Desulfopila inferna: one gene and its partners. The protein of the gene in region 1 interacts with the protein of each later gene in a pairwise test. Links are inferred from orthologs where the notes say so. Each region holds a gene or a part of one and is shown on either strand. Other genes may lie near its edges. The genes, in order: rlmB, JWG88_RS00855 and tsaE.

Region 1 (10,234 bases):
GGCATCCTTCATGATTTTTATTGAGAGTTCAACGTCCTCATACCTGTAATTAGAAGGTCGATAGTATGATGTATAGTATATTTCCTGGGCAGAATTCAGGCTGACCCGAAGGCTGTCAAGGCCGCTTTGCGCCAATACTTTAACCTTTGCGGGAAGACTGGCGTTGGAATTCAGGTTAATTGTGCCGCTACTCGTGGAGTTGCGTATTTTGCGGATAGCCTTTTCAATCGTTTCCGCCTGAAGAAGCGGTTCCCCTTCACATCCCTGGCCAAAGCTGACGATTGGCCGTTCCGCCTTTTTGATATGTTCCACGGCAAGTTCGTGGATTTCAGCGGCAGTGGGAACAAAGCGGATGCGTTCCTGGGTAGAGGGACAGCAGCCGGACGGCTGCAGTGAAATACAGCCGATGCAGTGGGCGTTGCAGGTGGGGGACGTCGGCAGGGGAGCCTCCCAACGTCCCAGAAAATAGTTGCGTGCCGCTGGGCAGGCATAGGTTAAACAACATTTACCCAAGTGCTGTATTAATCTATTATCAGGGTACTGCGCCATCAGTTTTGGTGTCTTTTTATTCAGGACCGACTGTTTGAACTGCCCTGCGTCCTGGCGTATATCGCTGTCGCTTCGAAATCCGCTGACCCAGAATCTGCCGTCATACCAGCCTACTGCCGTGTAGGCGAAGAGGGGCAATGGTTCCAGGTTTTCCTGCTTTTCCCGAAAGGCGCTGTTGAGGATAGCTGTATGTGCCGGCGCCATGAACGCGGCAACCGCTTGTATTCCAAGATCGGCATCAAAAGGATTTTCTTCAAGCAGTAGCGGCTCACCGGTTTGAGGATCGATACCGACAGGGAGGCGATCCGGCAGGAGAAATAGTTCGCTGCCTTCGGGAAGAGGTATTAAATCTTCTAAGGCAGGAGACAAGAAGCGACCATTGCTCATGCCAGCCATGGCAAGTGGGGAAAAATCGGAGATATTTCCTTTTCCGTCTGCAAAAACAAGAAAAGGAGAGACGGCAGGATGCATATTAGATGGTTGTCCGAGAATAGGCATTTTTTCTCAGATCAGGTGCGAACTTGTAAGAATCCGGGGCCACTTTGAAAAATAAGCACAGCTATGTATTTGACATTGCGAGTATTGTTTTTATAAAATAACTCGGAGGCGGAAAAAAAGGGCATTCTTGGACAGCCTCCTAGGGACGTAAGACCTTAAGTACTGAATCAAGTGATCTGTAAATATCGAGATCTTCACCGAAAATATCCTGAATATCACCATGTTCAATGAGATCTTCAATAATAAATTGAGTCAGATAGAGACTTACTATATTGGGATCCTGAACCAGCGTCCTGACGGGGGCAAGTTTAAGTTGCAGATCGAAATCCTCAAGGTCGACAAGCTTGCGCAGTTGTTTCTCAAAGACTTTCTGGATAGACTCGACTGATGTTGTTTCAATATTTTTTCGATCAATAAGACGCTGTACGATTTTGGTGGCAAGTGTTTCCGAATTATCCCTCGCCAGAATGAACATCTTGCGCCTTTCCTGTTCCCGCTTCCTGTCGATTGCCCGAATTGTTTTATCTGTGGTGCGTGTATGACTGACGTGTGCTTTTGCCATGTATATCTCCTCCTGAGGTTGCCGAGCTCCATTTTTGTTCGGTTACCTAGCAGATTGTTAAAATTATTTCTTCAAAATCATTCTATACCGATCGAAAAATTATCACTACAATAAAGTTGAACCCAGGAGTTCATTTTTCCTGAAGTTCCTGACAGCTTCTCCATTGATGTCGTTGCTAGAATCATTGAATTTGGTATCCAGCAATTTAAGAGTTTCGTGGCAACTTTTTACGAAACCAACAAAATTGGTACGTTCACTAACAGAAATCAGATACCTTTGTCCAGAAAAACCAGGAAGTGATATTGCAAAATGTTTCTCGGTAAAGATAATCTGCCTGGACAGAGAATTTTACGTAAGAGGTACTCAATATATCGGGGACCGTGCTTTTTTTAAAAAAAGAGTTACGGCAATGTCCAACACGGCTGATCTGCTGCTCAATAAAAAAATCCTTCGGTGAGCCATTGTAATTTTTTAAGGTATGAGTACTATATAGCCTGTTTAAAACTTAATATACTCAAATTACAAGAGAATGGTGGTATTGCGGGTTGAATGAAGCGGTAAGTTGTCCATCGTGGACGATTCAGTTTTTTTGAAATTCCTAATATGATCTTTTATTTAGAGTGATCGAGGTAGACGGTATTATATTTAGAAAAGTCCAAACGGAAAATAGTACTTGAAATTAGTACGTTTTCTTTTATATTTAGTGGGCTGAAGGCCGCTCACTAATCTGCTGACTGATCTGAAAAATAATGCTACAGCAAGTTAATCGGCTTGGTTGATTTTGTTCATATATTACTAAGCAAACGGAGGTTTTAACTATGACAAACAGGATTCAGGTGTTGCTGCTCGCTGGTGTGGTTTTTTCTTTTCTTACTCTTTCAGGTTGTGGATCGGATAGCCGTACCGGCGAAGAGCTTGCTCCAACAGATCCGGAAAGCCAGGTCATGGGCCAACCGGAATCGCTGGATTCCCCGGAGAATCCTACCATTTCCGAAGGACGTACATCCGCTCCTATGCTGCCGGTCTATTTTGATTTTGATGATTCCAGCATCCGGGACGATCAAGTGGACAGAATAGTGACTAATGGTGATTTCATGAAGGAAAACAATGAAGTCAGCGTCCGCATAGAAGGTAACACCGATCCCCGTGGTACCAATGAGTATAATATGGCCTTGGGTGAACGCCGTGCACTCAGTGCCAAAAATTATCTGCAAAACCTCGGTATTGATGAGAACAGATTGACCACCATTAGTTACGGCGAGGAAAGAATTCTTCTTCATGGTCATGATGAACTTTCCTATGCCCAGAACAGAAGAGATGATTTTGTTATAATCGAGTAAATTATAGTTCTTTAGATCCAATAACATATGAGCTGCTGAACAGGCAGACATGCCAGGGAGTGAGCTGCAATACGATATTTTTTTTGAAAAATAACGGAAAGCTCCCTGGAAGCGTATAATTTGATTGGATCTGAAGAAAAAAAATAGCTTGATGAAGTTAAAAAAAAGTAGAGCAAAGCCGGAGATAAATATGTGCCTTAAGTATCTGAAAATTCTTGTTGTTTGTCTTTCCTTAAGCCTCTGTACCAGCTTGGGTGCTCTTGCTGCCCAAGGTGATGCTTTAAAAGTTGGGATAATGAATGTCCAGAAGGTTCTGGTTCAATCAGAGCCCGGTTTAAAGGCGAAAGCGGTTTTTGAGAAGAAAAAGAGCGAGCTGGAGGCTGCCTTCAGAGGGGACCAGCAAGAGTTGGAGAAACTTCAGGAAGAGATAGAGAAGAAGAGTTCTGTCTGGAGTAAGGAAAAGAAGGAAGAACAAATTCTTGAGTTTAACAGAAAGCGCCGTGACCTGCAGACCAAAACCGAAGATGCCGGCATGGAAATGAAAAGACTGCAGGACAAAGAGCTTGAACCCATTATTAAAGTGCTTGAGGGTGTTGTCGATACATACGGTGACAAAAATGGCTACTCCATGATCCTGGATTCCAAGAATGGTGTTATTTTTTATAATAAAGACCTGGATATCAGTGACGCTCTTATCGAAGAGCTGAATAAGGCTATGAAATAGTAGATGACCTCTGACAGAGGTCAGCTCAGAGAATCGCCAACAGAAAACGATGCCGGAGAGTTTCTCCGGCATCGTTTTGTTGTTTCGAGGTGATTATTCAGCAGGATCCTATCTGAACAGTTACCGTTCATGGTAAACTGCTGGTTTTTAGCTCATTGCTGATAGTTTCGTTTCGAGCAGGGAAAACCATGTTTAGCCCTTTCTCCTGGAAGACTGTCAGAAAAAAAAGAAAAACGAATAATGAATGTATCTGATAACTGTGAATTGTTCTCTATACGAAGATACATATCCCATTTGGACATCGGATTATGATGGCTTACCTTTCTCCGGGCTTATATCTTCTCTCCATCGGGAGTTTTAATATTGCCACTTAACGATATTATAAATAACTGCAGGTATAACTGATGACAGTGAAAAGCATGACCGGCTTCGGCCGGGGAGAGTCTGAGAAAAGCGGAAGGGTCTGGACTACTGAAATCCGCTGTGTCAACAACCGCTTTCTTGACGTTAAAATCAAGCTACCGCGCGGGTATACTGCCCTGGAAGAGAGAATACGCAAAAAAGTTGCTGACTATCACCAGCGCGGCAGAGTAGACCTCGTCCTCAATGTTCAGGGAGATTTTTCCGATCTGCAGAAACTCTCCGTCAATGCCGCACTTGCTGCATCCTATAGGGAGACTCTGGCGCAAATGGCCAAAGAACTCAAGATTAAGGATGATACTACCCTTTCTCAGCTTGCCTCATATCCCGATGTTCTGGTCAGGGAACAGCAGAGCGAGGACCTTGAGAGTGTCTGGGTAGTCATTGAGCAGGCCGTGACTGAAGCACTTCAGGGATGTGAGGAGATGCGAAAGCAGGAAGGGGAGAGTCTTCGCGCCGATTTACAAAAAAGGATTGGAGCTTTTGTTGCCGACATCGCCAGAATCGAGATAATAGTACCGACATTGGTTGAAAAAAGGGAACAGAGTCTGCGTCAACGACTGGAAAAACTGCTGGCAAATGTTGACCTTGATCCTCTGCGTTTAAGTCAGGAAGTGGCGATAATGGCGGATAAGACAGACGTCACCGAGGAGTTGGTCAGACTGCGTAGCCATATTGATCAGTTCGAAAGATTTCTTAAAGAAAACGGCAGTGTCGGGAGAAAGCTGGATTTTCTTATCCAGGAATTTTTACGTGAGGTCAATACCCTGGGATCGAAAATCAACGATGCTGAAACGGCGCACCTCACCGTCGACCTGAAAAGCGAACTTGAAAAGATACGTGAACAGGTCCAGAATATAGAATAAGGACTGTGAGAGAGAAAGATATGCAATTGCTGAATGTGGGATATGGGAACACGGTCATGGCCGACAGAATCGTTGCGGTTATCAACACAGGTTCTTCGCCTGCCCGTAAGCTCAAGGAGCTCGCCAAGAAAAATGGAAAATTGCTGGATGTGACCGAAGGGAGACGTACCCGTTCAATCATCATCATGGATTCCGATCATATCGTTCTCTCTTCCGTGCAGACGGAAACTATCGGTCAGCGCATGCTGGCGCTGCAAACCCGTTATCATCTCGAGGACCTTGTTACTGCGCATAAACAAAAGGTATCAGCTTAGTCATGAACGTTGGAAAACTTTTTATATTGTCCGCTCCTTCAGGGACCGGAAAATCCACCATCCTGAAAAAAGTGATGAATGATCTGGAGGGCGTAGCCTTTTCCATTTCCCATACTACGCGGGAGCCGCGCAAGGGTGAAAAAGATGGGGTGGACTACCATTTTATTGATCGCAGCGTTTTCATGTCCATGAAGGAGAAAGGGGATTTTCTCGAAGACGCCAATGTCCATGGAAACCTCTATGGCACAAGCAGGCGAGGGGTCGAGGAGCAGAGAGCGGCAGGTCTGGATGTGATTCTGGATATTGACGTTCAGGGTGCCGGGATCATTCGTGAATCCGGGGAAAGCGAAGCGCTGTATATTTTTCTTGCTCCGCCGAGCCTTGAGGAGCTGGAAAGACGCCTTCGCGGAAGGGGACTTGATGATGATGAGACTATTATCACGCGCCTTAAAAACGCTCGCCGGGAAATGCAGGCCATTAATGAATTTGAGTATGTCATCATCAATGAAAAAATAGATGAGGCCGCGCGGATGTTTGAAGCTGTCATTCTTGCTCAGAGGTCGAGAGATCGCCGGCATATCACCGGATCACCTTTACCTTATACGACGTGGTGCTCATGAAAAATCAACGATCCCGGCAAGCAGGCGCAGGCGATAGAGAGAGGCGGTTAACGCTCAGCGATGATCTTATCTGGGGAATTCATCCGGTCTTTGAGGCACTTCAGGAGGAACCAGAGCGGATTGCCGAGTTGATACTGGTCAAGGAGAAGCGGGGAACAAAATGGGAAGAGATAATTGAAAGTGCACGTCTCCATGGGATTAAGCTTTCCTTCGTTTCAACACTCAAGCTTGCCGGTGAAAACAGCTCACAGATTCGTCATCAGGGAATTGTTGCCAGAATGAGCCATACACCATTACTGCCCTTTGCAGAACTGGTGGAAAAATTCAGGAAAATGGTGAGTCGGGGTGAGCGGCCCAGACTGCTGGCCTGTGACACTCTGCAGGATCCTCACAATCTGGGAGCCATCATCCGCTCAGCCCATGCATCGGGTGTGGCCGGTGTCGTGATAACCCGGGAGAAATCTGCGCCACTCGGCGGCATAGCGGCAAAATCGTCGGCCGGGGCCATATCTCATATCGATATCTGTCAGGTGACAAATCTGGCCACAGCACTGCAGCAGCTGAAAGACGCCGGTGCCTGGGTATTTGGGGCAGTTAAGGAGAGCGAGTCGCAGTCGCTTTATCAAACAGATCTGTGCCTGCCCGCCTGTATTGTCGTAGGTGGCGAGGGCAAAGGTATCCGGCCGCTGGTGCGAAAACAATGTGATCTCCTGATCGCCATCCCCATGATCGGCCGGCTTGATTCACTTAACTCATCCGTTGCCGCTGCTGTTATCATGTTTGAAGCGATGCGTCAGAATATGGCCAAGAAGTAACGCGGTTCGAAAGCCGGCAAGAGCCCTCTTATTTTCTTATTTCTTTTTTTCCTCGAGTTTCGCCTTGAGAAGAGCTCCCAGGCTACCTGTATCCGCATCATTCTTCTTGCTGCCCGCTTTATATTTCGTATATTCCTGCCTTTCGATCTCCGCCTCGTCCTCCGGCGTCTGGTAATCCGAAGGCGTAAGGCTTATTCGTTTTTCATCCTCATCAATTCCCTCAATGATCACCTCGATATCTTGCCCTTCCTCAAGAACCTCCCGGGGATGGTTGATTCTGCGACCGCCGCCAAGTTTGGAGATGTGGAGCAGGCCATCTACTCCCTCAACCAAGGTAACAAAAGCGCCAAACTGGGCGAGGCGGGAAACCTTTGCCTGGATTTTTGAGCCGACCGGGAAATTCTTGATGAAATTGTCCCATGGGTCTTCCAGGGTCTCTTTCAGGCTCAGGGAAATACGATCTTTTTCCCAGTCGATGCTTTTGATCATAACATTGACTTGCTGGCCTACTGAAAAATGATCGTCGATGTTCTCCACTCTGCTCCAGCCGACCTCGGAGATGGGAATGAGGCCGTCGACCCCGCCGATATCGGCAAAGGCACCGAAATCTCTAATCGAGGTGATAGTGGCCTGGACGATCTGTCCCTCCTCAAGGGTTTCCCGGAGTGCCGCTTTCTGCCGCTCCCTCTCTTCTTCCTGAACGGCGCGGGCGGAAACTACCAGATTGCGTCCATTCTCTTCAAAACGCGTGATAAGAAAAGTCATGCGGGTATCGAGATAAGCAGCGGCCGCATCTTCAACCCGGCGTAGTCCCATCTGAGAATAAGGACAGAAAGCTCGGGCATTGCCGGATAAAGTGATTTCAAAACCACCTTTTATCTCCGCCTTAACATATCCTTCAACGGGGATATGGTTTCGCCAGGCCTCTTCAAGATGGGCCAGGCTGGCGCCTGAGCCGAGCCTGGTGGTGAAGACCTGCTCCGATTTTTTGGCCTGAAGAAAATAAACTTCGACGGTATCGCCGGGCTGAACAGTGATGTTGCCTTCTTCATCGGTCAGCTCGGCAGCTTCGAGAATTCCTTCGCTTTTTCCGCCTACATCAAGAAAAATATTCTCTCCGCTCACTCCGGCAACAACGGCTTTGACTTTTTCTCCGGGGGAGAGCTTTTTCAGATTCCTGCTTTCTTCTGATTTAAAGAGCTCTTCAAAGCTGTCACTAAAATTTTCCATTGTTTTTTACCCGATAGATTTTTTTCTATTGAAGCTAATGCGAGCGAATCGCAAGAGCCAGAAATTGTTTATTTTCCTGATAAAGAAGCTGTTTTTTACTGAGGTCATCGAAAAAATTCAAGAGGGTTTTCCGCGGCAGTTCCGGAAACTGCCGGGTAATTTCATCTAAATTTCGTATCACTCGGCAGAAAAGATAAATCTTGCGGGACTTTCCCCGCAGTCGGTGGAGCAGTGGCGCTTCCTCGGAACGAACCTGCCTGATGACAAGAAACGAGCCTCCATCCCGGTAACTTAAGAGAGGGGAATCTTTACAGCGTTTTTTGTGGACATCCTGCCATTTCCGGATCATCTCCCGCACCGGTTGCCACCGCATGCGCTGAATTGATTTATCACCACGATAATCTTTTATAAGCAGATCCATTTTCTCCATTATCGCTGAAGGAAAGAGCTCGTTGTAATGGGCATGTGCAGTTACGGCACGGATGGAGAATTCCGAGGGATTTATGTCTATAGCAGAGCCCGAGCCCAGAAAAAACGTCGCTGCGGAAAGTGGGTGAAAGGGTAGGGCGTACTCAAGATTTGCAAGGGTCTCAGCTGCTTCTTGTTCTGATGAACCCGGAAATTCAACGATCAGATTACCATCCAGGGTTATTGAGTTTTCCGCACAGTGCTTCATCACTGCCAGATTCTCGATAACCGTGGTACCCTTGTTCATTTTCGCCAGCAGGGAGTTGGAAAAAGATTCGATTCCCACCTGGACCGTGGTAAGTCCGCCGCTGCGATACAGTGAAAGTTTTTGCGGATCCTTAATCGCTCGAATCTCGGCAAAAAAATGCAGATCGATATCCCATTTCCGAATGGTGGAAAAAAATATATCAGTTTCCGAAACAGGCAGGGCATTGTCGCAGAAAGTAAAATCAAGAGAGTGGAGCCGGTCATGCAGCTGCTTTACCTCAGAGCTCATTTTAGCTGCAGATTTACGACGATAGCCATGCCATTGCAGGTTGAGATTGCAGAAAGTGCAGTGCCGCCACCAGCACCCTCTGGAGAATTCTATCGGCAGCACCGGACTGAAGGGTTTGCCGGGAAAGACATGTTCAAGTTCATTAAAATAGGGATGGTAATCAGGTGTTGGCAAGGTATTCAAATCAGCGATGGCATTGGTTTTTCCGTCGGCTGCCGCAACACTCGTCTGCGAAGGCGGTGCATTGCCTTTTTCCAAGGCACGACAAAGATTCAGAAGTTTCTTTTCGCCTTCTCCTTTGATGACATAGTCTATCTGAGAAAAAGCACGGCTCATCGAATCTCCCATATTGCCGACGCAGGAGGAACCTCCGAAGACCACAGGAGTAGCAGGTGTTATCTCTTTGATCCTGACTGCCGCCGCCAGGGAAGCGAAGAGCTGACTGAAGCAGACACTGAAGCCGAGGAGCCGGTAACCCTTAAATTCGGTTGATCTGGTCCATTCATTCAGCTGGTTCTCCAGTGAATTGTAAATGGCATCGAACTTCCCGGCGATTTCGGGATTGTCTGCACAGCTCCTGTGGAAAAGCCTGGCGGCCTGCTCGCGCCTTTCCGGAAAAAGAATGGCGGCATAGATGGCTTCACCTGACCAGCTGTTTTTAGAAAGATAGGTATAGATATCAGTTCCAATATGTTTGGCAGTGGAGAGATAGGGATGAAAACAGTCAACAGCGATATCGCTGTTATTTTCAATATAGGCCTTCAGCGCCCCCAGTTGCACGGATGGTCGGTTAAATAAGGACCAGGGCATGGAGATCAGGGCTATAGTCGAGGATGTGTCGCTGACGGCCATCTTACTGGTGGATGATTTCGGTGCCTTCCGGTGGGGTGAACTGAAAGAAATCCTCATCAATCAGCTTACCGCTTGCGGTGAGACTGTTTTCTTTGATATTGCTGAGATTCAGCAGGGTGACGGTATCGAAAGTGTCCCTGATTTCAATCCGCTTAATTTGAGTAGTATCCAAAAACCACAGGCGAATATCCTTGATCTGCGACCTGGTTTCCCGGGGAACGAGCAGTATTGACGCATAATCGTTTATCTCCGAGGTCTCCTCAAGCTCGGGTCCTTCCTTGACGATAAAGTCATGGTGCAGATCGCTTTGTCCGGTGAAAAAGGAATAGGTTATATCCTGCTGCAGGGTATCTGCAGGGGCAACAATCATCTGGTTGAGGTTTGAAAAATACATGATCAGAGTGGTACCATCGCTCAGTATTACCTGGCTATCGGGGGTCTGGTAATTCCAGCGCACTTTTGCACCTTCATCGGTCTTGG
Region 2 (10,192 bases), on another replicon or contig:
GGAGAGCTCGGCAGGCCTCGCGCGCTTTTCAATCTGCCTCATCTGAGATCAAGAACAGGGTGCTTGCCAAAATTGCCGACCTGCTCGATAAACGCAGAGCATTTATACAAGAAGAAAATGCTAAGGACCTGGAAAGCGGCAAAAAAGCAGGACTTTCCTCGGCCATGCTGGATCGGCTGCACCTCTCCGATGCTGTCATAGATTCTATGATAGCCGGTCTTGAAGAGGTTATTTCACTCCCGGATCCGGTGGGCAGGATCAGTTCACTGGCTCGCCGTCCCAACGAAATGCTGGTCGGACGCATGAATGTTCCCCTGGGAGTGATCGGCATGATTTATGAATCCCGTCCCAATGTCACGGTGGACGCCGCGGCCCTGTGCCTTAAGGCCGGTAACTGTGTTATTCTCAGGGGAGGTTCGGAGGCATTCCATTCCAATAACGCTCTGGCTGGGGTCCTGCAGGAGGCCCTTATTCTCTGCGGCCTCAATGAGAATACAGTCCAGGTGATTCCGGTTAAAGAACGAGAAGCGGTCTCTGTACTGCTGCGCCAGGAAAAATATATCGATCTTCTCATTCCCCGTGGTGGTGAGGGCCTGATTCGTTTCGTTTCTGAAAACAGCCGGATCCCAGTGTTAAAGCATTATAAAGGTGTTTGTCATATATTTGTCGACCGGCTGGCCGATCTCGACAAGGCCACTCCGATTATCCTCAATGGGAAGGTGCAGCGGCCGGGTGTATGTAATGCGCTTGAGGGATTACTGATCCATCAGGATATCGCAGAACATTACCTTCCTGTCATAGCCGGGGCGCTTCATCGGCACGGAGTTCGGCTGCTCGGCTGTGAGAAGGCCGTGAAAATTGAGGCAAACATCGAACAAGCAGATGATTCCGACTGGGGCACTGAATTCCTGGACCTGATACTCACGGTGAAAGTTGTGGAGGGGTACGATGAGGCCAAGGAATATATTGAACGATATGGTTCACAACATACCGAATGTATTTTAACAGAAGATTATTCTCTGGCACATAAATTTGTCCGGGAAATAGACGCCTCGGCGGTAATGGTCAACGCCTCAACTCGATTTAACGACGGCAGCCAACTCGGTCTTGGCGCCGAGATCGGTATCAGTACCACCAAACTGCACGCCTATGGCCCAATGGGGCTTGAAGAGCTGACCACGAAAAAATTCGTGGTATTCGGCGAGGGGCAGGTGAGAAGCTGATGCGGGCAACAGGTTTGTTCGGCGGCACTTTCGATCCCGTTCATGTCGGTCACATAGAACTTGCCCGGCATGCCCTTGAATATTGCCGTCTTGCAGAAGTTGTTTTCATACCGGCAGCCTCTCCGCCCCACAAGTCGCGGAAACACCTGACTGCCTTTCACCATAGAGTAGCAATGCTGACTCTGGCAACAGAAGGTGAAAGCCGTTTTTCCGTATGTGAAGTAGAAAAAGACCTGCCTCCTCCCACCTATACCGTAGACACTCTGAATCATCTTCTGCAAAAAAATACCTGCGCTACTGAATACTATTTTATAATCGGCATCGATGCTTTTCTTGATATTCATACCTGGAAGGAGTATGAAAAAGTAATCGGCCAGGTTCATTTTATCGTTGCTGCCAGACCAGGCTATACTGTTAGTGACCTGCAGGAATGTATAGCATCACTCCATTACCAAAAGAAAGTTGATCACTGGTATAATGCTTCGTCAAAGCGCAAAATATATTATCTCGAGCTTGAATTAGCTGACGTATCATCAACCGATATTCGAAAAACTGCTGGTAGTTCCACTTTGCCAAAGGATGCTATAGCACCCGCCGTATTTAAATATATTAAAGATCATAACCTGTATTCTTCCGGGAGATGATAGACGGCAGTTGCCCTGCCGCTACCCGGGAATCCACGGGCTGGAATAGATCAAACCATCAGGGGACTGGAGGGGAAATCTAAATTGAAGAAAATGGATTTGACGGAGCAGAGGGATCACGTTCGAGTCGTCATCGTGGATGACTCCATACAATACAGAACAATCCTCAGCCGATTACTCAAGGGACATCGGCAGATTGAAGTGGTCGGTGAAGCGGTAAACGGCATTGAGGCACTGGAACTCATTTTACAGGTGAAGCCCGATGTGATTCTCATGGACTTTGAGATGCCGCTGATGGACGGCATGACCGCACTGCAGCATCTCATGATTCACATCCCCACCCCAACTATTATGTTTTCAAGAATCACTCAGGCCGGTACTGCGAGATGTTTTGATGCCCTGAAAAATGGAGCAGTAGATTTTTTCTGCAAAGACAGTTTTCATACAACTGCATCGGACAGTTTTTTGCGGGAAGAACTCACTGAAAAGGTCATATGCGCCTCGGAAGTAACCATTGGTGCAGTTGAGCCGATCTTTGCCAAACTGCCCGCAGAAGACGGCAAAAAATCCCGGGTAAAAACTCTGGTCTTCTGTGAGGAATGTGGGTCGAAAGAAGAGCTGATTATACCAGAAAATCAAGATCAGGGCGGGGTATTATGCACCACCTGCGGTGAATATATTTCTCTTGAACAGCGAAATAAATATAGAAGGGCAAATTGTCTCTCAATCATCGTCGCCGGGGAAGGAGCATTTATTAATCTGCTCAAATTGGTTCCGCAGCTTCATCAGGATATGAATGGTGCAATATTTATTATTATCGATGGTACCGTAGAGCATGTTGATGCATTTGCTCAATATCTTGACGAAATCAGTACTGTGAATGTTGTCCGAATAAAAAACGGTCTCTCTATTCAGGGTGGCAACTGTTATGTCGGCTGTGATAATGAAAACATCTTCTTAAAACCTTTCAGTGCCGATTATTCTCTCAAATGTTCAGAGAGTGGTGTGGAGGATTTTCCTGTAGATAAAACAATCCATTCAATCGCCACGGTGTTCAAGGAGCGTACTACGGCAATATTTCTTTCCGGAAAGGAACGGCAGGGAGATTTCGGACTGATAAAGCTTCTTGAGAACAATGGAACTATTGTGGTATTAAACCCCGCAAAATGCCTCAATAAACCGATGGGAAAGAATATACTGAATAAGTTCAATGCACTTACGGCAACAGATGAAGACAGTCTTGCCCGGATAATCGGCAGGATTCATCTTCATTACCGAGATACCATTGTGACTGCATAGTCAATAACCCTGCAGGATAAGCGGCTTGGCTTCAGGAGCCAATGTATAGATCCCATTCATTTTTGATGGCGTCGCGATATGCGCCGACTTCGAGAAAGCCCTATCTTTGTTTTTCGTTTTCTAGGAGCCTGTCGGAGAAAGCACTTCTCGGAGTCTTCGCTTACCGGCCCATCTTGGCGTTGTTTTTAGAAAATCAATGCTCGCAGGTAAGCGCAGACTCCGATATTAAGTATATGGCTGTGCTTGATTTCCTAAAAACGCCTTAATCTGAGGAATAATTGCAATTCTCCGACACACTCCTAGTTGTTTGTCAGTTTTTCACGAATAAGGTTACTAATATCATTCAGAGAAAGAAAATGTTATGGGAAGAACAGGTGCCTCAGCTACAGCAGGGCTGCCATAGACAACTGCTCGAAAAGGCCCATGGAGAGCTCTCCGCCGGAAGAAAGGTGTATCCCCGACGGGAGAATACTTTCAATTCGATGCGATTGACGGCCTTTGATGCCGTCAAAGTGGTAATAATCGGTCAGGATCCGTACTTTAACGAACATCAGCGCCTTGGGCCTGAAGCCCACGGTCTCTGCTTTTCCGTGCAGGAGGGAATTCCCGCACCACCCTCGCTGCAGAATATCTTCAAGGAAATCAGGAGGAGCATATATCAGGATGATAAGGAGAAAGTATTTTCAACAGATCTGACCAGGTGGGCGCAGCAGGGAGTACTGCTCTTGAATGCCAGTTTAACGGTTATAGCCAAATCACCGAATTCGCATGCCAATATAGGCTGGCACAAGATAACGGATAATATTATTGAAACCCTTTCAAATAAAAGGGAGTTTCTGGTCTTTATGTTATGGGGAGCCTTCGCTCAGAAAAAGGCCGCACTCATTGATCACGATAACCATCTGGTATTGAAGACGAGCCATCCCTCGCCGCTCTCTGCCCATCGGGGTTTCCTCGGTTCGGACGTTTTTAAAAAATGCAATTATTATCTCGAAACCCGCGGAATTGAGCCAATTCAATGGTGATGGCGTCGTAAAAACTCTTCATCTGCGTCGTTGCTGCAAAATTTCTATCATTACGACGTACCTTAGTACGCCGAAATAATAGAAATTTTACGCGCCTAGCATATGAAGTTTTTTACTTAGCCATCCGAAAATTTAGGTTTTTACGAGTTTATCAATGGTGAAAATCTTGGAAAAAGCCCACATTCCGCATTGCAACACGGCCTAGGGTCGCGCTCGATACTCAGAGAGAGAGTGGGCATCGATTTTTAACCCCCTCCTGAAAATTTGCTGATCAACATAACCCCAAAAAGCGAGAGAGTTAATTTCCAATGTCTACGAGATCAAGGTCTTGATAATATCCCTTCGGCCGATTACACCGACCAACTGATCACCCTCGACCACGGGGATGGTATGGATCTTTTTCTCAGCCATTATGGTGGCGATATCTTCGAGCAGTGTTGATGTATTTACCGTTTTTACGTTTTTAGTATAAATTTCGTTGACGGTGACACCGGTGATCTTCTGCATTTCTTCACGCATTTTCTCTTGACTTTCCAGGTAGATGACCGAATCAAGTATGTTGATGACAGTGGGGATGTGGACCTTTTTCTGCTGATAAACCAAATCGTTTTCCGTGACTACTCCAATCAGGGTGTTGTTGGAATCAACCACCGGAGCACCACTGATATTGTTTTCCGTCAACAGTTGTGCAAGTTCGCTGACGGTTGTCTGCGGAGTAACGGTTATGACCTTGGTGGTCATGATATCTTTAGCTTGTTTCATAACGTCTCCTGTTGAAGGAATCTCCTCAAGGTAAATGGAATCTGATCGGCAACCTCTGTTGCGCTGAATCCGTAGCCGGCACGAAGATGAAGTTCATCCGCGGCGGTACCGTGCAGAAAAACACCCGCGGCTGTGGCCTCGAGACAGCTGAGTCCCTGACTTATCAATGAACCTATTACTCCACTCAGCACATCTCCCATACCGCCTGTAGCCATCCCCGGATTGCCGCTGGTATTGATCATGGCATATCCATTATCAGAGACAATGACGGTTCCGTCTCCCTTGAGCACGATAATAACCTGTTTATCATTGTTGAACGATGCATGTGCTTCACGAGCAGCCTCGAGTCTGTTATCCTGGATCGTTTGGGTGGTAGTATCAGTCAGCCGTGCCAATTCTCCGGGGTGGGGAGTCAGGATTCTCGGTCCGGCCGGTTTTTGAATTTTCTCACGATGCCGGGCCAGAATATTCAGGGCATCGGCATCGACAACCATGGGGCGCGAAACGTGATTGTACAGATGAACGACAAGTTCGGCCGTACGCTTGTCCTGCCCCAGGCCCGGTCCGATGACGATAACATTTTTATTATTCAAATGTTTTATGATAAAGGGGAGATCACTGACATTGATAATAGATGACGATGTCGGAAGGGGCAGTGTCATCGCCTCGATCACGCTGCTTTCCAGAATAGCATTAAGGTCATAAGGGGCAGCGAGTGTGACCAGGCCGCAGCCGCTGCGTAAAGCACCTCTTGCCGTAAGAACGGCAGCTCCGGTTTTGCCTGCGGAACCGGCGATGACAAAGAGATGACCGTGGGAGCCTTTGTGTGATGACTTATCACGGCTCAGTTTTTTTAGCCAGGTCCCGGCAATGTCTTCGGTAACGAGTTCCGTGGGAATAGGAGATTTGGCAAACGCTTCCGGCGGTATACCGATATCGATTATCTGCAGCGTTCCAGTGAGTTCTGAACTGCCGTGCATGATTTGGCCCGGTTTGGCGCAGCCGAAGGTGGCGGTGAGATTCGCAACGACGGAAGTCCCCAGAATCCTACCACTATCGGAGTCCATTCCTGAAGGAATGTCGACGGATACAACCGGGACATTATGGGCAAAATCGGGACGATTGATCAAGTTGATCGCATTGGCGAAATGACCTTCCAGGCTTCTAGAGAGTCCGGTGCCGAAAATAGCGTCGATCACGCAATAACATGGTTTCCCTCGTGATTCAATCTGTTTGTAGAGAACCGGAACGGTTTCGACCCTGGTCGAGTTGTCGACCACATGAAATGGGAGTTTGAGCTGCCTGATAATATTGAGGTTGACTGCTGCATCTCCTTTGAGCGAATCCGGACTGACCAGAAAGAAGAAGATAGGATGGCAGCCTCGCTGATGGAGATGCCGCCCTATGACGAGTCCGTCACCCCCATTATTGCCTGGTCCGACGAAGATAATGGCGAATTTGTCTTTACCGGGTCCAAGTTTCTGCTCCATCATCAAGACGGTGCCTAAGCCGGCATTTTCCATCAAGACTATTCCCGGGATGCCAAAATGTTCTATGGCGCATCTGTCCAAAGCCTGCATTTCATGTGCTTTCGGCAGTTTCATAGAGTTATCTCCAGCGGAGTGATGTTGTGTCTTTTAATAAAGAGACAGAGTGTTCTTATATGAAGTAATGCTGAATTAGCTGTTGTGCAACTAACATGTTATATTTTAACGTAATTAAGGATGCTCTGCCATAAAATTATAATTCAATAGAGCCCGGTTGAGTTTCTTGTAGGTATATTTGAGCTGTTCTGCTTTTAAGTATTTTTCGATTTTCTTGTAATGTATGACTATTTCCAGGAGTGCCTAAATCAACTGAACCCGGTAAGCGTCTGGCTTATAGATTATAGCAACAAATCGAACTTTCTCGAAGTCTGCGTTTATCGCAGAGTCCATCTCGGCAACTTCGATGAACGATATACGGGATAATGGTACTTGACAAGGCTCCATATCAGGCGTTATCAATTCAATCATGGATATTCGGCAGGTGCAGATTAGACTCCGCACTCTGCATCGTATAGATTTATCTGACAGGTGAAAATATGGACATTATTGTTTTTCAACAAAACGGCTCGGCTCTGAAAAAAATTGAGGGCATCAAAAAATATGGTCGACAACTGATCATTAAGGATCTTTTTTCCATTGATGAAGGTTTTCCAGAAGTTGTTGAATTTCCCGAAGAGTATGTCAAACAGGATTTTCAGGGGGATCTGGTTTTAAATTTCCTTAAGCATCCTGATTTGTCAGCTTATCTGGTTGAGTTGTGTGAGCAAAAAAATATACCGGTTGTAACTACCGGAAAGCCAGGAAAAGGGTATACGCCTTTTACCTGCTGTGGTCTGGGCAGAGGTGAGAAACTTGGAGAATATGGCAGACAGTTTGGTTTTCCGGAATACAGTGTCGAGATCGAAAATGACCGTATTGTCGGCATTGAGGTTTTGCGTGGAGCGCCTTGCGGAGCAACCTGGGCTGCAATTATCGACACAATCGGAAGTCCGGTTCAAGAGGCCCTGGTTAAGCTGCCGTTGCGAGTGCAGCAGAATTGTTTTGCCAATCCAGCCGCCTTTGATCCTATTTCCGGAAAAAGCCCTGTTCATTATGCAGGATATGTACACCTGGCGGCGCTTAAAAAAGCAATCGAAGATGCCACCAAGCTCCAGAAAACAGAATAATGCAGGAAGAGGGACTATCAAACTTCTTATTTGTTGCGTTGTTGCCTTTGGAGCTTCATTTCGTCCAGCTTTTGGCGGAGCACGATGAGTTTGTTATTTAAAGCCTCTGAAAAGAGAGGCTTCTCGCTTGCAACTCGATAGATTGCACCCATGGTGAGCAGGGAAAAGAAGATGTTTGGCGCCCACATCGAAAGACCAACGGGTAAAAGTGAATCTTCAGCCAGTGTCTTGCCGATCGTATAGACAACATAGTAAAAAATAAAGAATCCCAATCCAAGAGGAATGCCGATTGCTCGTTTGCCGGGACCTGACTGCAGACCAAGCGGCAGGGCCATCAGGCTCATGATCAGGCACCCCACCGGAAGAACCAGTCTTTTGTGAAATTCAATGAGATAGTCACGACCGGTCTCACTGTGGGAACCATGGGTTAATGCCGCCTGCCGGAGCTCCTTCATATTCATTGCCTTAATCCCGACCACGGTGTTTTTGGTCGCAGGAAGGGTCAGGGGAATGTTGACCGTATATCTGTCGAAAATGACAATCTGGCTCTGTTCTTCTCCGGTTCGATGAAGGCTTCCGTTGAAGAGATCTATGGTGACAGCCATGTCCTTTATATCTGCCGACATACCACCTGTTTGTGCCATGGTAATAGAGGGAGTGCTCTGACCCCGCATGTCCGATACCCAGACATCGCGCCATTTATTCGTCTGCTCATCTATATCTTCAACGTATACAACAAGATCTCCAAGTGCAGCTGTAAATTCCTTCTCTTTTATTCCCCTGTCGATCTTCTCCTTGGTAAGCTGATAGAACAGCTGTTTCATGGCAATTTCACCTGCCGGGATAAGATTAATGGAAATGTAGGCTGATATCATAGAGATGAGGAGAGACACAACGATGACGGGAGGCAATACATTGTAGAGACTGATGCCGCATGCTTTAAACGCCAGAATCTCAGCATCATTGCTGAGTCGGGTGAAGCCGATAATTACCCCCATCATGGCTGACATGGGTATGGAATAAATCATCATATTAGGAAACAGATAGGACAACGACCTGATGAAGTCAGAGAAGCTTATGTCCAGTTCCAGAACAACATCGAGAAAAGGAATCAGCCTTACCAGAAAAAAAATGCAGTTCATTATAATGAAACTTGCAAAAAATGGAGCAAGCATCTCGGTGGCAAGATAACTGTAGAGAAGTAATGGTTTAGGTCGTATTTGAGTCATGCTTTAGAACTGCGGGAATATAATCTCATCTCATCCGGTAAATGGTATACGGCGACAGGCCAAGAGAATACAGAATAAACGATAAAGCAACAAGTGGGAAATAAGAATATTTTTTCTTCCCCTGCAGTAGAGTGCCGGGCATGCTGCAGATGTGATCCCGATCACGCCATCCCATGGGTTGTGACCGCCTGTTTATGGTGGGAAAGCGGCAGAAGCCTTATCGGGAAGAGAAGGATTTTTGTTGAAAATCAGAATATTTTATCTTTTGCCGATAGCAGAGATTTGTTGATAAAAAAACTCAAATACAATAGTATTTCGACAATTTCTTCTCGTTCCCTAAACCATAATAAATGCCTAAATAATGAGTACATCCGCAGACATATACGACGAAAGCAAAATTAAAACACTGAGTTCTCTGGAACACATTCGCAAACGGCCCGGCATGTATATCGGACGTCTGGGCGACGGCAGTAACCAGGATGACGGCATCTATATCCTGCTTAAGGAAGTAGTTGACAATGCCGTTGATGAGTTCATCATGGGATCCGGCAAAAGAATCAATATCACCATCGGTGACAACGGATTCGTGACGGTCAGGGATTTCGGCAGGGGTATACCGCTCGGCAAACTGGTTGACTGTGTGTCCACCATAAATACCGGTGCAAAATACAATACGGATGTCTTTCAGTTTTCGGTTGGGCTGAATGGTGTAGGCACAAAAGCAGTTAACGCACTTTCACGTTTTTTTAAGGTATCCGCATTTCGCGAAGGCAAATTTGCCGCGGCAATTTTCAAACGGGGGAAGCTGGTCTCTGAAGAGAGTGGCGAAAGCACTGAAAAAAACGGCACACTTATAGAATTCGAACCTGACCCTCAACTTTTCCCGGAATATTTCTTTGATCTGGAATTCATAGACAAAAGACTATGGAGATATGCCTATCTCAATGCCGGCTTAAAGCTGTATCTCAATAAAAATTGCTATTATTCATCGAAAGGACTCCTTGATCTCCTCGAGAAAGAACTGGACGGCGGAGAATTATACCGGCCCATGTACTACAAGGACCCCACCCTGGAATTTGCTTTATCTCATATCGATTCCTATGGCGATACCTACTATAGCTTTGTCAATGGTACCTATACCAGTGAGGGAGGAACGCACCTCTCCGCCTTCAGAGAAGGTATATTAAAAGGAATTAACGAATATTCCAGTAAGAAGTTCGTCAGCAAAGACGTGCGTGACGGTATTTTCGGGACGCTTGCCATAAAAATTAAAGAACCTGTTTTTGAGTCTCAAACA
Region 3 (10,105 bases), on another replicon or contig:
ACAATGACCTTCGCCTCATTCATCTGCTGCGATCGATTATCGAAAGCCTGATCGTCTACCAGGAGATCCTCAAGAAGATGAGGACCTAAGGCTGTTTTGGTGATTTCCGTGAGGTATTTCGCGGGTATTATCTCATCGGTATTTATATCGTCTCTGTCCAGAAAAAGAGCTGGACCGCCAAATGTCTTCATATGTATTCCTCGTTAATCAAGATGATCTCGTCAAAAATCATCGAAGTTGCCGGGTTGGAATCTGCGACAAGCACCCGTACGGGCATAAACTCCGACTTCAAGAAAGTTCGATCTACATCGATGTGGATCAAGCTTTTTTTTATATTCTATCAATCAAGTAAGGTGCGAGGATCGGTGATCCTGCCGGTTACAGCTGCGGCAGCCGCGGAATAGGGGCTCAGCAGGTGCACCATGCCGCCTTTGCCCATACGTCCGTTGAAGTTTCGATTGGTGGTAGAGGCACAAACCTCACCCTCGGCCAACACACCTGCACTCATGCCCAGACAGGCACCGCATGTCGGGTTGAGAACACAGAAACCCGCGTCCATAAAAATCTTTATCAGACCTTCATCGAGAGCCATGCTGTAAATATGTGGGGTGGCAGGAGTCACTATTCCCCGGACACCGGGTGCAAGAGATCTGTCTTTCAGTATTTGAGCGGCTTCGCGCAGATCTTCAATGCGCCCGTTGGTGCAGGAACCGATATAGACCTGGTCGACGGCTGTATCTTCGATCGATTCTATATCCACCACCTGGTCCGGTTTAAACTGAACAGTCATCTGGGGAACCAGGGTGCTGACATCAATATGTATGGTATCCTCAAAGACGGCATCTTCATCTGAATGCCATTTAAGGAAGTCCTCGACGGCAGCCTCAAGAGAGATGTAATCATCCTTGATGGATGGCCAGAGATATTCTGCCGTAACTCTGTCTGGCATGCAGATTCCGCTGGTAGCACCAGCCTCCACCGCCATATTACAGAGTGTCATCCGTTGCGACATATTGAAAGCATCGACAACCGGTCCAACAAACTCGATTACCTTGTCCGTGCCGCCGTTTACAGTAATCTTTTTTATTATGGCCAGAATGACATCCTTTGCAGAGACTCCTTTTCGAAGTTCGCCGGTTAGGTAGATTCTGAGGGTTTTCGGTTTCCTGAAAGAACAGACGCCCTTGTAGATGCCAACTTCCAGGTCGGTTGTGCCGACGCCCGCGGCGAATGCTCCGAAAGCGCCATGCGTACAAGTATGGGAATCTCCCATAATGGCAGTGTAACCGGGACGTATAAATCCTTTCTCAGGGAACAATGCATGGCAGACTCCATTGGCCCCAATATCAAAAAAATCTTTAATATTATGCCGTTTTGCCCAATCACGCAGGATCTTTCCCTGGGTAGCGGTCTTGGAATCCTTTGCAGGTGTCACATGGTCGATTACAGCCTTGATCTTATTGGGATCAAAGACTGAATCCATACCTTTTTCGACAAGATCCATAATGGCGATGGGTGTGGTAATTTCATGGCACATCACCACATCAAGATCGAGAACCATATTTTCCGGGGTGGGATTATCACGGAGATGGGCCTCGAATATTTTTTGTGCAATGGTTTTTCCCATTCGTTAACTCCAGTACGTTTCATTAGCTATTAACCAACACCTTGAATGTATATAAAAATGTTGCCGGATATTGATGAATTACCTCTCTGCGCTCACCAGAATATTGAGCCAAGCGAGTCAGGAAGGGCTGACAATTTACCCGATTAATGGTAATATTGCCATTATATAATCAACCTCTAAAAACAGGATCCTTGGCAATATAGCCAGAGTGTCTATCTCTTAATCAGGTTAAATACGGATGATAAAAATTATTACATTTCCGAAGATTCTATTCTTCTTCTCCATAATCTCTTTCTTTTTCCATGGCACTCAAATCTCTTATGGTGCACATGGCCTATCGATTGACGATACTTTAAAATACGAGAAAGGTTTTAAACAGTTCGAGTATACCTCTGCAGAGGCCCGCAAGGGTGGACGGCTCATTCTTCACAGTATAGGTGGTTTTGATAAAATGAACCCATATACACTTAAAGGTATCACTCCCTTTGGTCTTGAGGAACTGGTCTTTGAGCCTCTTGCGATCTCGAGCCTTGACGAACCATTTGCTAAATACGGTCTCATTGCCGAAGATATCGAGGTGGCTGAGGATAAACTTTCCATGACCCTGGTGCTCGATGAGGGCGCCGCCTTCTCAGATGGGAGTGAAGTTACCGCTGAAGATGTTCTATTTTCATTAAACATTATGAAAAGCAACAAAGTTCACCCCCTTTATGCAGATTATTATTTTGATATCAAAGGTGCTGAAATACTGAATAAACATACCATAAAGTTCATATTCAGCCAGAAAAACAGAGAATTGCCACTGATCGCTCTGTCAATACCAATTTTTTCCAAGGCCTTTTATTCAGAACATGAGTTCGGTCAGGAAGATTTACGTGTTCCGCCTCTGGGTACTGGTCCCTATATCGTGGAAAAGATCGTTCAGGGAAAGACCATCGTCTACAAAAGAAACCCCAACTACTGGGCAAAGGAGAAGAGTGTACGTCGAGGGATGTACAATTTCGATACTATTACCATAAAGTACTACAAAGATCAGACCGTCTCGGTGGAGGCATTTAAGGCAGGTGAATTTGACGTGCTCTTTGTGAATATTGCCAAACAGTGGGCCCGCGATATGACCGGACCGAAATTTGAAAACGGCACCATCGTAAAAAAACTGTTTCCCCACATGAATAATGCCGGGATGCAGGGGCTGGTCATGAACCTGAGAAATCCTCTTTTTGCCGATGTTCGGGTCCGGGAAGCATTATCTCTTGCCTTCGATTTTGAGTGGACCAACAGATCGCTTTTTTACAATCAGTACACCAGAAGTGATTCCTTTTTCAGTAATTCCTATCTTGCCGCAACGGATAAACCGCAGGGGCTTGAACTGCAATATCTGAAGGAGTTTGAAGACGAACTCCCCGAACGAATTTTCACGACTCCACTGCAACCGCCGGTTAATGAAGAGGAGGGCGACCGTCGCGAAAATTTGCTGCGAGCCAAAGCCTTGCTCAATGAAGCCGGCTGGCAGGTGGAGAATGGGGGGCTGGTCAACGACAAGGGGCAGCCGTTTGAGTTTGAGATTCTCTTGGTTTCGCCCAGTTTCAGCCGGGTAATGGCGCCCTATGTAAAGAATCTCTCCAGGCTTGGAATCAGGGCAGATTACAGGGTCCTGGATCAGGCTCTGTATACTGAAAGGGTACAGAATTTCGACTTTGATATGATCATTAGTGTTTTCAGCCAGTCCCAATCCCCTGGAAATGAACAGAAGAACTACTGGCATTCTGAAGCTGCCGACAAGCCAGGATCAGGTAATATTGCAGGAATACGTTCTCCAGCCGTTGACGCCCTGGTCGAAAAAATCATCTACGCAACAACCCAGGATGAACTGACAGCAGCCACCAAGGCTCTTGACAGAGTACTATGGTACGGTTTTTACGTCGTTCCCAACTGGCATGTGAGCGGGCACAGATTGGCCTATTACGATAAATTTGAACACCCACGGACTTTGCCTAAATACTATAACTATTTCCAACTGCTGATGACCTGGTGGGCCAAATAAAGTAGTGTTATTATAACTGAGTGGCTTTTCATTTTACTAACCTTTTAATTTTCTTAAATTATTGTTCTATTGAAGTATTTCGGCCTTTTTTCCTTGACTAGGAGTTTTGAATTTTGATAACCTTCTATTGGGTTAGGCATTTCGCAGCTGTTCGGGGAAAAGGGATGCCAAGGTTTAAGGTTGACAGAAATACTGTCGTTCAATGGAGGGTTTTGAGTATGTTAGATCGTGTTAAGGGAAAGGTGAAGTGGTTTAATGCAAGCAAAGGGTATGGCTTTCTTGAGAGACCAAATGGAGAGGCCGATGTTTTCGTGCACTTCAGCGCCATTCAGGGCGAAGGCTTTCGCAGCCTGGAGGAAGGTGAAAACGTTGAGTTTTCCGTAGCAAAAACCGATAAAGGTCTGCAGGCTGAAAATGTCGCTAAAATGATGTAGCCGTCTCTTCGTCATCATGCCTAAAAGCCCGCCGTTCTCTGTACCGGCGGGCTTTTTTTTTAATTTTCCTATTCAGCCGCAGACAGACCAAATCATCAAGCCTGACAGCACCGGCCCGAACATGAAGAACCATTTCTTAAAAAGAATTACCGTTATCAATGAGTTTTGACATAAGTATGGAAAATTTTCCAGAGCACAAAGTTGTAACCATAAATGAAAAACAACTTTTCACCCTTCGAGCGAGCCTGTCAGGCTCGTGAAATATCCGGGCTGGCTTTTTTTATTCCTTTCATTTCCGCTCAATTTCTGGTAGTCCTTCTCTCCCTTGATGAAAATTCTGGAATACATCCTTCAGATGCATATGTGGATTCGTAATGCCCGGTCCTGCATCGTTGTAGATCTGAAAATGCCATTCGCCGGACCACATGTACTGCCAAATCGCCGTTTCAGTTACTACGCCTGGTATATCGTACCTTCTCGTAGTCGGAGTTGATGCCCGTACGGGTGCTTATCGCAGAGACCATCCCGGCAAATTCATGACTTTTTACAAGATCATACATGAAAACCATTAAACTTACACTGGATTCAGAAACAGAAACCAAGAAATTCGGTATCGGTCTCGGAAAACTCGCCGGCCAAGGGGATGTTATTTGTCTGGACGGTCAGCTGGGTTCCGGAAAAACGACCTTGACCCAAGCTATTGCCTTGGGAATGGGCATTGACAAAAATTGCTATGTGACCAGTCCTTCCTTCAATATATTCCACGAATATCCAGGCATTATACCACTCTATCACATGGACTTCTACCGACTGTCGAACAGCGATGATGTCGTGGAAATGGGACTTGATGAATATTTTTACGGATCAGGTGTGACGGTGATTGAATGGGCCGGCAAAGCCTTGGATATTCTGCCGCAGGACAGATTGTCAATTTTTCTCACCGGCAGTGGTCAGAATGCAAGAGTTGCTGTTTGTACATACCCGGAAGCCTTATGGCAGGAAAGAGTTACTGTATTACTGAAAACTGTCTCAAGGTCATAATGATGGACGTTTTTGTTGCCCGTCAGCCAATATTCGACAGAGAAAAAATACTCTTTGGATACGAACTTCTCTTCCGGGAAGGAAATTCCAATGTTTTTCCGGACATAGATGGAGATACAGCGACAACCAGCCTGTTGTCTTCTTCGTTTTTCACCGTCGGAATAGACAGAATTGCCGTAGGTAAGCCAGCTTTTATTAATTTCACAGAAGATTTGATTAAAGAAGGAACGCCGCACCTCTTTCCTCAAGATAAACTGGTGGTTGAAATACTGGAAAGCGTCTCACCGGATCCAAAGACCATACAGGCCTGCAGGGAGTTGAAGGAGCAGGGATATATGCTGGCCCTCGATGATTTCGTCTATTCCGGATCATTCGATGAGTTGCTCGAGCTTGTCGATATCGTAAAGATAGATTTTCGCCTGACCTCAAGAGAAACTATCGAAACTATGATCACCTCGCTGTTATCCAGAGGCTGTAAAATCCTTGCGGAAAAGATAGAGACATATGAAGAGTTTAACGCCGCAGCCTCTCTGGGGTTCCAATATTTTCAAGGATATTTTTTTTCCAGACCGGAGATCCTCAAAAACAAAGAACTCTCTGCATCTCAGTTGATAATGCTGCAGCTGCTGGCCCAGCTCAATTCTGCGGAATTCGATATATCCACACTGGAAGAACTGGTTATCCAGGATGTTTCCATATCTTATAAGCTGTTAAACTATCTCAACTCTGCTCATTTCAGCAGGCTGCAGCCGATATCTTCGATCAAACAGGCTATAAGCTTTCTCGGGGAGAAAAGTTTCAAGCTTTTCGTAAGTCTCATCGTCACCAGCAAACTTGCTGAAAACAAGCCTCTTGAGCTTATCCGCCTCTCCATCGTCCGTGCCCGTTTCCTTGAACTGGTCGGCATTGAAACCGGTAGAGACAGCAGTGAGATGTTCCTGTTGGGGTTGTTCTCCCTCATTGACGCAATGCTCGATAAGAATATGGAAGAGATTTTCAGCAAGCTTCCTCTGTCATGGAACATCCAGTCGGCCCTTCTGCACCGGCAGGGTGAGCTGTTCTTTTTTCTGCGCCTTCTGGAAAGTTATGAAACCGGCAATTGGGTAGCTTTTAAATATGCCCATAAAAAAGCTGCAATTGATAGTGGAAAAGTAGTAGAATTTTACCTCGAATCTCTCAGGTGGGCCGAATCATTCAACCAGGAATGATTTTTATCTCAATCTGAATGCAAAAGAGAGCAGTAAGCATCATGCTCAGTGACTGTTCTCATAAAATTTATTACATCTTTTATATTATGAAAAAGCAAAAAGTTACATTTTCGGACTGTCTCAAAACCTTTACTATAGATCAGGATAAGGCAATTTCGCCTGAAGAAACAGTTAAGCGTTTCTACGCTAAACTGGAAAAACCAAATATCAAAATCCTGAGTGAAGTGAAACGGATCGATAACGGCAGACTTGATATCCCGGTTTACTTTAGCGTGTGCGGGGAAGATGCGGTCAATATAATCGGTACCAAAAAACAGATGGGCAAAGGGGCCTCCCCTATGCAGGCCAAGGCATCCGCCTGTATGGAACTTGCTGAACGTTTTTCCTTCTTCTCCTTTAAGAACTCTGCCGCCAACTTCATCACAGGGGACTATGCCGCTATGCGTTCTCAGGGATATCCGGTGATGGAGCTTCATTACCTCCTGCAGTCTGTCCATGATGAAAAAACCGACGAGGCAACCCTGGAAAGACTTCTTGCCGAAATTCCCATGCAGTGGACCTGGGCCACCAATATTACCAAGAACGAAGAGGTTCTGATTCCCTTTTCCTGGTTCTATGCGATCAATGAATTTAACGGTCCTTCGGCCGGTAATACTTACGAAGAGGCGGCTCTGCAGGGAATCAGTGAGATCGTTGAACGACATGTCTGCTCGGTAATTACCCACAACCAAATGGCGACACCGACAATAGATCCTGACTCTGTGCAAGATCCAGTCGCACGAAAGCTTATTGACACATTCGAAAAAAATGGAATTCAGCTTTATCTTAATGATTTTTCACTGAATACTGGAATCTGTACGGTAGGAGCTCTTGCTGTTGATCCTGCGACATTTCCGGAGAAGAGTGAAATAGTTTACACAGCCGGGACAACCCCTGATGCAGAGAAGGCCATAATCAGGGCGATAACCGAGGTTGCCCAGCTTGCCGGTGATTTCAACTCCAATTCAAATTACGTTGCCTCGGGCCTTCCCAAACCACTTTCGCTTGCCGAAGTTGAATATGTGACCAATCCGGGCCTGCACACAACTGTTTCCAGGATGAACGATCTCTCTCACAATAATATCAAGGTTGAGGTTGAAAACTGTACAGCCGCCCTTGAGAAAATCGGAATGGACATTTTCATGATTGATGTGGCTCATGAAGATCTTGAAATTCCAGCTCTTTATACCATCATTCCCGGAGCCCATTTTCGTGAGCGTTCGATGATCCGTTCAGTGGGATTATTTGCCGCCAAGCTGGTGGTTGAACTTATTGACAATCCAGGTGAAATTGAGGAAGCTCTGGACCGGATGAGCGAAGTGTCGCCGGATACCTACTATGTTGAATTTTATCGAGGCCGGAATCTATTTAACCTCGAGCTCTATGAAGAAGCGCTGCCACATTTTGAGAAATCTCTGTTGCTTGATCCGGAAAAAGAGGATCTGCCATATATCTATTCCTATCAAGGCAACTGTCTCTCCAAGATAGGTCAATATGATGCTGCTATTGCCGCTCTTATCAAGGGATGTCATGAAGATGATGAACGCCCCGATCTTTATAATCTTCTCGGCGTATGTTACTTTAAAAAAGAACTGTACGAGAAAGCCATTGAGTGTTTCAAACGCGCAGTCGATCTTAATCCGACCTCGGCAATGGACTACGCCAATCTTGGGGTAAATTACGCCAAATTAGGAAAAGATAATGAGGCTGTACAATTTTTCACCCTTGCACTGACTCTGGATTCCTCCCTGGATTTTGCACAGGATTATCTCGATAGGCTTCTAGCGGAAAAGCAAAAATGAGATAGTGAGGGAAATGGCATGGCATCGACTTTTCCCTCACTTACCTGTGCTACAGAAAATACAAGCAATGTAAGGTATTATAAGATGAAATCCTGCCTTTCCATCTATTGACCTGTTCAAAGCCCATTCCTGAAATCACTTGATAATTTGTGGGGTCATCTTTATTATCATAAATTTTCGGCTTCAAAAATGTGCATTTTTTTTTGATTTCCTGAGACACGAGAAACTCTTCATGAAAAAGATTTTTCTGCTGCGACATGGCTCAACAACGCTCACCGACAGATATGTAGGTGTTTCCGATATAGAATTATCAGAAAATGGAATAGAAGAGATTCTCGCTCAAGTTCCATATGTTGCCCGGCATTCCTTTCCGATAATTTTCTGCAGCCCCTTGAGAAGATGCCGACAAACCAGAGAGGCTTTGGGGCTTCATCGGGATGTAATTTACGATGAACGAATAGCTGAGATCAATTTCGGAAAATGGGAGGGGAAAACTTTTTCTGAAATTGCCTGCTCGTCGCCCGATCTGGTAGAGGAATGGCGTTGTGCCGGCAGTTCATTTTGTTTTCCCGGAGGGGAAAAGCTAGCTGATTTTTATGAGCGCATCAATGATTTTGCCTCTTCGGTTCACGCCGCCGAAGCCGGGAAAATTCTTATCATTTCCCATGGGGGGGTAATTCGACACCTGGTTTGCCGTTTCCTGAATTTATCTTTTGACTCGTATTTATACTTTAAGGTCGAGTGCGGAAAATTTACCATACTTGACCTGCATAGCGATGGCGGAATTTTGACAGGATTAAACAATGGAGTGATACGTGTCTGATATTATTCTCGTTACCGGTGGATCAAGAAGCGGCAAAAGCCTTTATGCCCAACAACGCGCCGAAGCAATAGAGGGGAAGAGGATGTTTATCGCCACCTGTCCCAAAATCGATCCGGAGATGGATGATCGGATAACAAAACATAAGCGGGACAGACAGGGAAAGGGATGGTTTACCATTGAAGAAGAGGTGGAGATCAGCACTGTACTGCGGTCTCATCGTGATGTTGATGTTATTCTTGTCGATTGTCTGACGTTATGGGTCAACAACCTTATATACAAAGACCGCGAGACATGCCGGAGCATCGACGAAGCCCAGATGTCCCTTCTCTGTGAAGAAATGCTAAGAGTAGGCAGTAGCCATCCCGCCACTATTATTTTTGTTACAAATGAAATTGGATCAGGTATTGTGCCGGAGTCTCCCGCGACCAGACACTACCGGGATCTTGTCGGCAGATGCAATCAAAACATCGCTCAAGGCGCCGATGAAGTGGTACTGGTCTGTTGCGGTCTTCCACTCACATTGAAAAAATACAAACCCAGCTGAGCTGGACTCTTTACAGCACCCCCTTGGGGTACAAGAACCTTTAGACAGATTAATTTCTTGCAAAAAAAATACCAGAAAGAGATCTGTAAGATACTAAGAACAGGATTGATTCATGAGCACACTGGAAAAAACTCTCAAGAGGATCTTCCCTCAGGACAGCATTAGTCGGGAGGAGGCAAAAAACAGACTCGATCAGCTCGCCATACCGTATTGGGCCCTCGGAGATCTCATGGATCTTGCCATTGAAATAGCCGGGATGACGCGTACGATCAAACCGGCCGTAAAGCGAAAGGCCATTGTGACCATGGCCGGGGATCATGGTGTGACCGTTGAAGGCATCAGCAAGTTTCCCAGTGAGGTCACACCTCAGATGGTTGCCAATTTTGTCAATGGAGGGGCAGGAATTAATGCTCTTGCCCGCCAGGCAGGCGCGGACATCTTTGTGGTCGATATGGGCGTAAATGCCGACCTCAACAATTTGGCCAGTTCCGGAAAGATTATCAATAAAAAGGTTGGCTTAGGGACTGATAACATTGCCCGGGG

What was found.
Region 2: the proteins of rlmB (region 1) and JWG88_RS00855 interact in binary tests that used the Escherichia coli proteins (3 or more experiments, as listed by UniProt). The link is inferred for Desulfopila inferna from one-to-one orthologs.
Region 3: the proteins of rlmB (region 1) and tsaE interact in binary tests that used the Escherichia coli proteins (3 or more experiments, as listed by UniProt). The link is inferred for Desulfopila inferna from one-to-one orthologs.

The regions. Positions count from the first base shown.
Region 1 is NZ_JAFFQE010000005.1:57,604-67,837, reverse strand. What follows is about bases 4,834-7,798. They hold rlmB (23S rRNA (guanosine(2251)-2'-O)-methyltransferase RlmB), read left to right. Parts: upstream 4,834-5,889; coding sequence 5,890-6,708; downstream 6,709-7,798. Other genes in these bases: rpsA (30S ribosomal protein S1), read right to left, coding at 6,745-7,798; gmk (guanylate kinase), read left to right, coding at 5,276-5,893; JWG88_RS13300 (DUF370 domain-containing protein), read left to right, coding at 4,980-5,273; JWG88_RS13305 (YicC/YloC family endoribonuclease), read left to right, coding at 4,834-4,959. In the rest of the region: JWG88_RS13325 (radical SAM family protein), read right to left, coding at 1-1,047; JWG88_RS13320 (hypothetical protein), read right to left, coding at 1,187-1,609; JWG88_RS13315 (OmpA family protein), read left to right, coding at 2,428-2,949; JWG88_RS13310 (OmpH/Skp family outer membrane protein), read left to right, coding at 3,140-3,673; more of JWG88_RS13305, read left to right, coding at 4,078-4,833; more of rpsA, read right to left, coding at 7,799-7,938; JWG88_RS13280 (RiPP maturation radical SAM C-methyltransferase), read right to left, coding at 7,973-9,811; JWG88_RS13275 (LolA family protein), read right to left, coding at 9,756-10,234. UniProt on the Escherichia coli protein: Specifically methylates the ribose of guanosine 2251 in 23S rRNA.
Region 2 is NZ_JAFFQE010000001.1:207,117-217,308, forward strand. The notes cover bases 4,254-7,176. They hold JWG88_RS00855 (NAD(P)H-hydrate dehydratase), read right to left. Parts: upstream 6,558-7,176; coding sequence 4,950-6,557; downstream 4,254-4,949. Other genes in these bases: JWG88_RS00850 (CBS domain-containing protein), read right to left, coding at 4,504-4,953; dfsP (DUF166 family (seleno)protein DfsP), read left to right, coding at 7,037-7,176. Outside these bases: JWG88_RS00830 (glutamate-5-semialdehyde dehydrogenase), read left to right, coding at 1-1,223; nadD (nicotinate-nucleotide adenylyltransferase), read left to right, coding at 1,223-1,867; JWG88_RS00840 (chemotaxis protein CheB), read left to right, coding at 1,961-3,166; ung (uracil-DNA glycosylase), read left to right, coding at 3,523-4,191; more of dfsP, read left to right, coding at 7,177-7,666; JWG88_RS00865 (LptF/LptG family permease), read right to left, coding at 7,693-8,895; JWG88_RS00870 (DNA topoisomerase IV subunit B), read left to right, coding at 9,257-10,192. UniProt on the Escherichia coli protein: Bifunctional enzyme that catalyzes the epimerization of the S- and R-forms of NAD(P)HX and the dehydration of the S-form of NAD(P)HX at the expense of ADP, which is converted to AMP.
Region 3 is NZ_JAFFQE010000001.1:311,439-321,543, reverse strand. Bases 3,569-6,404 are described here. They hold tsaE (tRNA (adenosine(37)-N6)-threonylcarbamoyltransferase complex ATPase subunit type 1 TsaE), read left to right. Parts: upstream 3,569-4,663; coding sequence 4,664-5,146; downstream 5,147-6,404. Other genes in these bases: JWG88_RS01270 (EAL and HDOD domain-containing protein), read left to right, coding at 5,098-6,354; JWG88_RS01280 (cold-shock protein), read left to right, coding at 3,890-4,105; JWG88_RS01285 (extracellular solute-binding protein), read left to right, coding at 3,569-3,671. Also shown: JWG88_RS01295 (3-isopropylmalate dehydratase small subunit), read right to left, coding at 1-191; JWG88_RS01290 (3-isopropylmalate dehydratase large subunit), read right to left, coding at 341-1,627; more of JWG88_RS01285, read left to right, coding at 1,866-3,568; JWG88_RS01265 (YcaO-like family protein), read left to right, coding at 6,441-8,195; JWG88_RS01260 (histidine phosphatase family protein), read left to right, coding at 8,428-9,018; cobU (bifunctional adenosylcobinamide kinase/adenosylcobinamide-phosphate guanylyltransferase), read left to right, coding at 9,011-9,562; cobT (nicotinate-nucleotide--dimethylbenzimidazole phosphoribosyltransferase), read left to right, coding at 9,675-10,105. UniProt on the Escherichia coli protein: Required for the formation of a threonylcarbamoyl group on adenosine at position 37 (t(6)A37) in tRNAs that read codons beginning with adenine.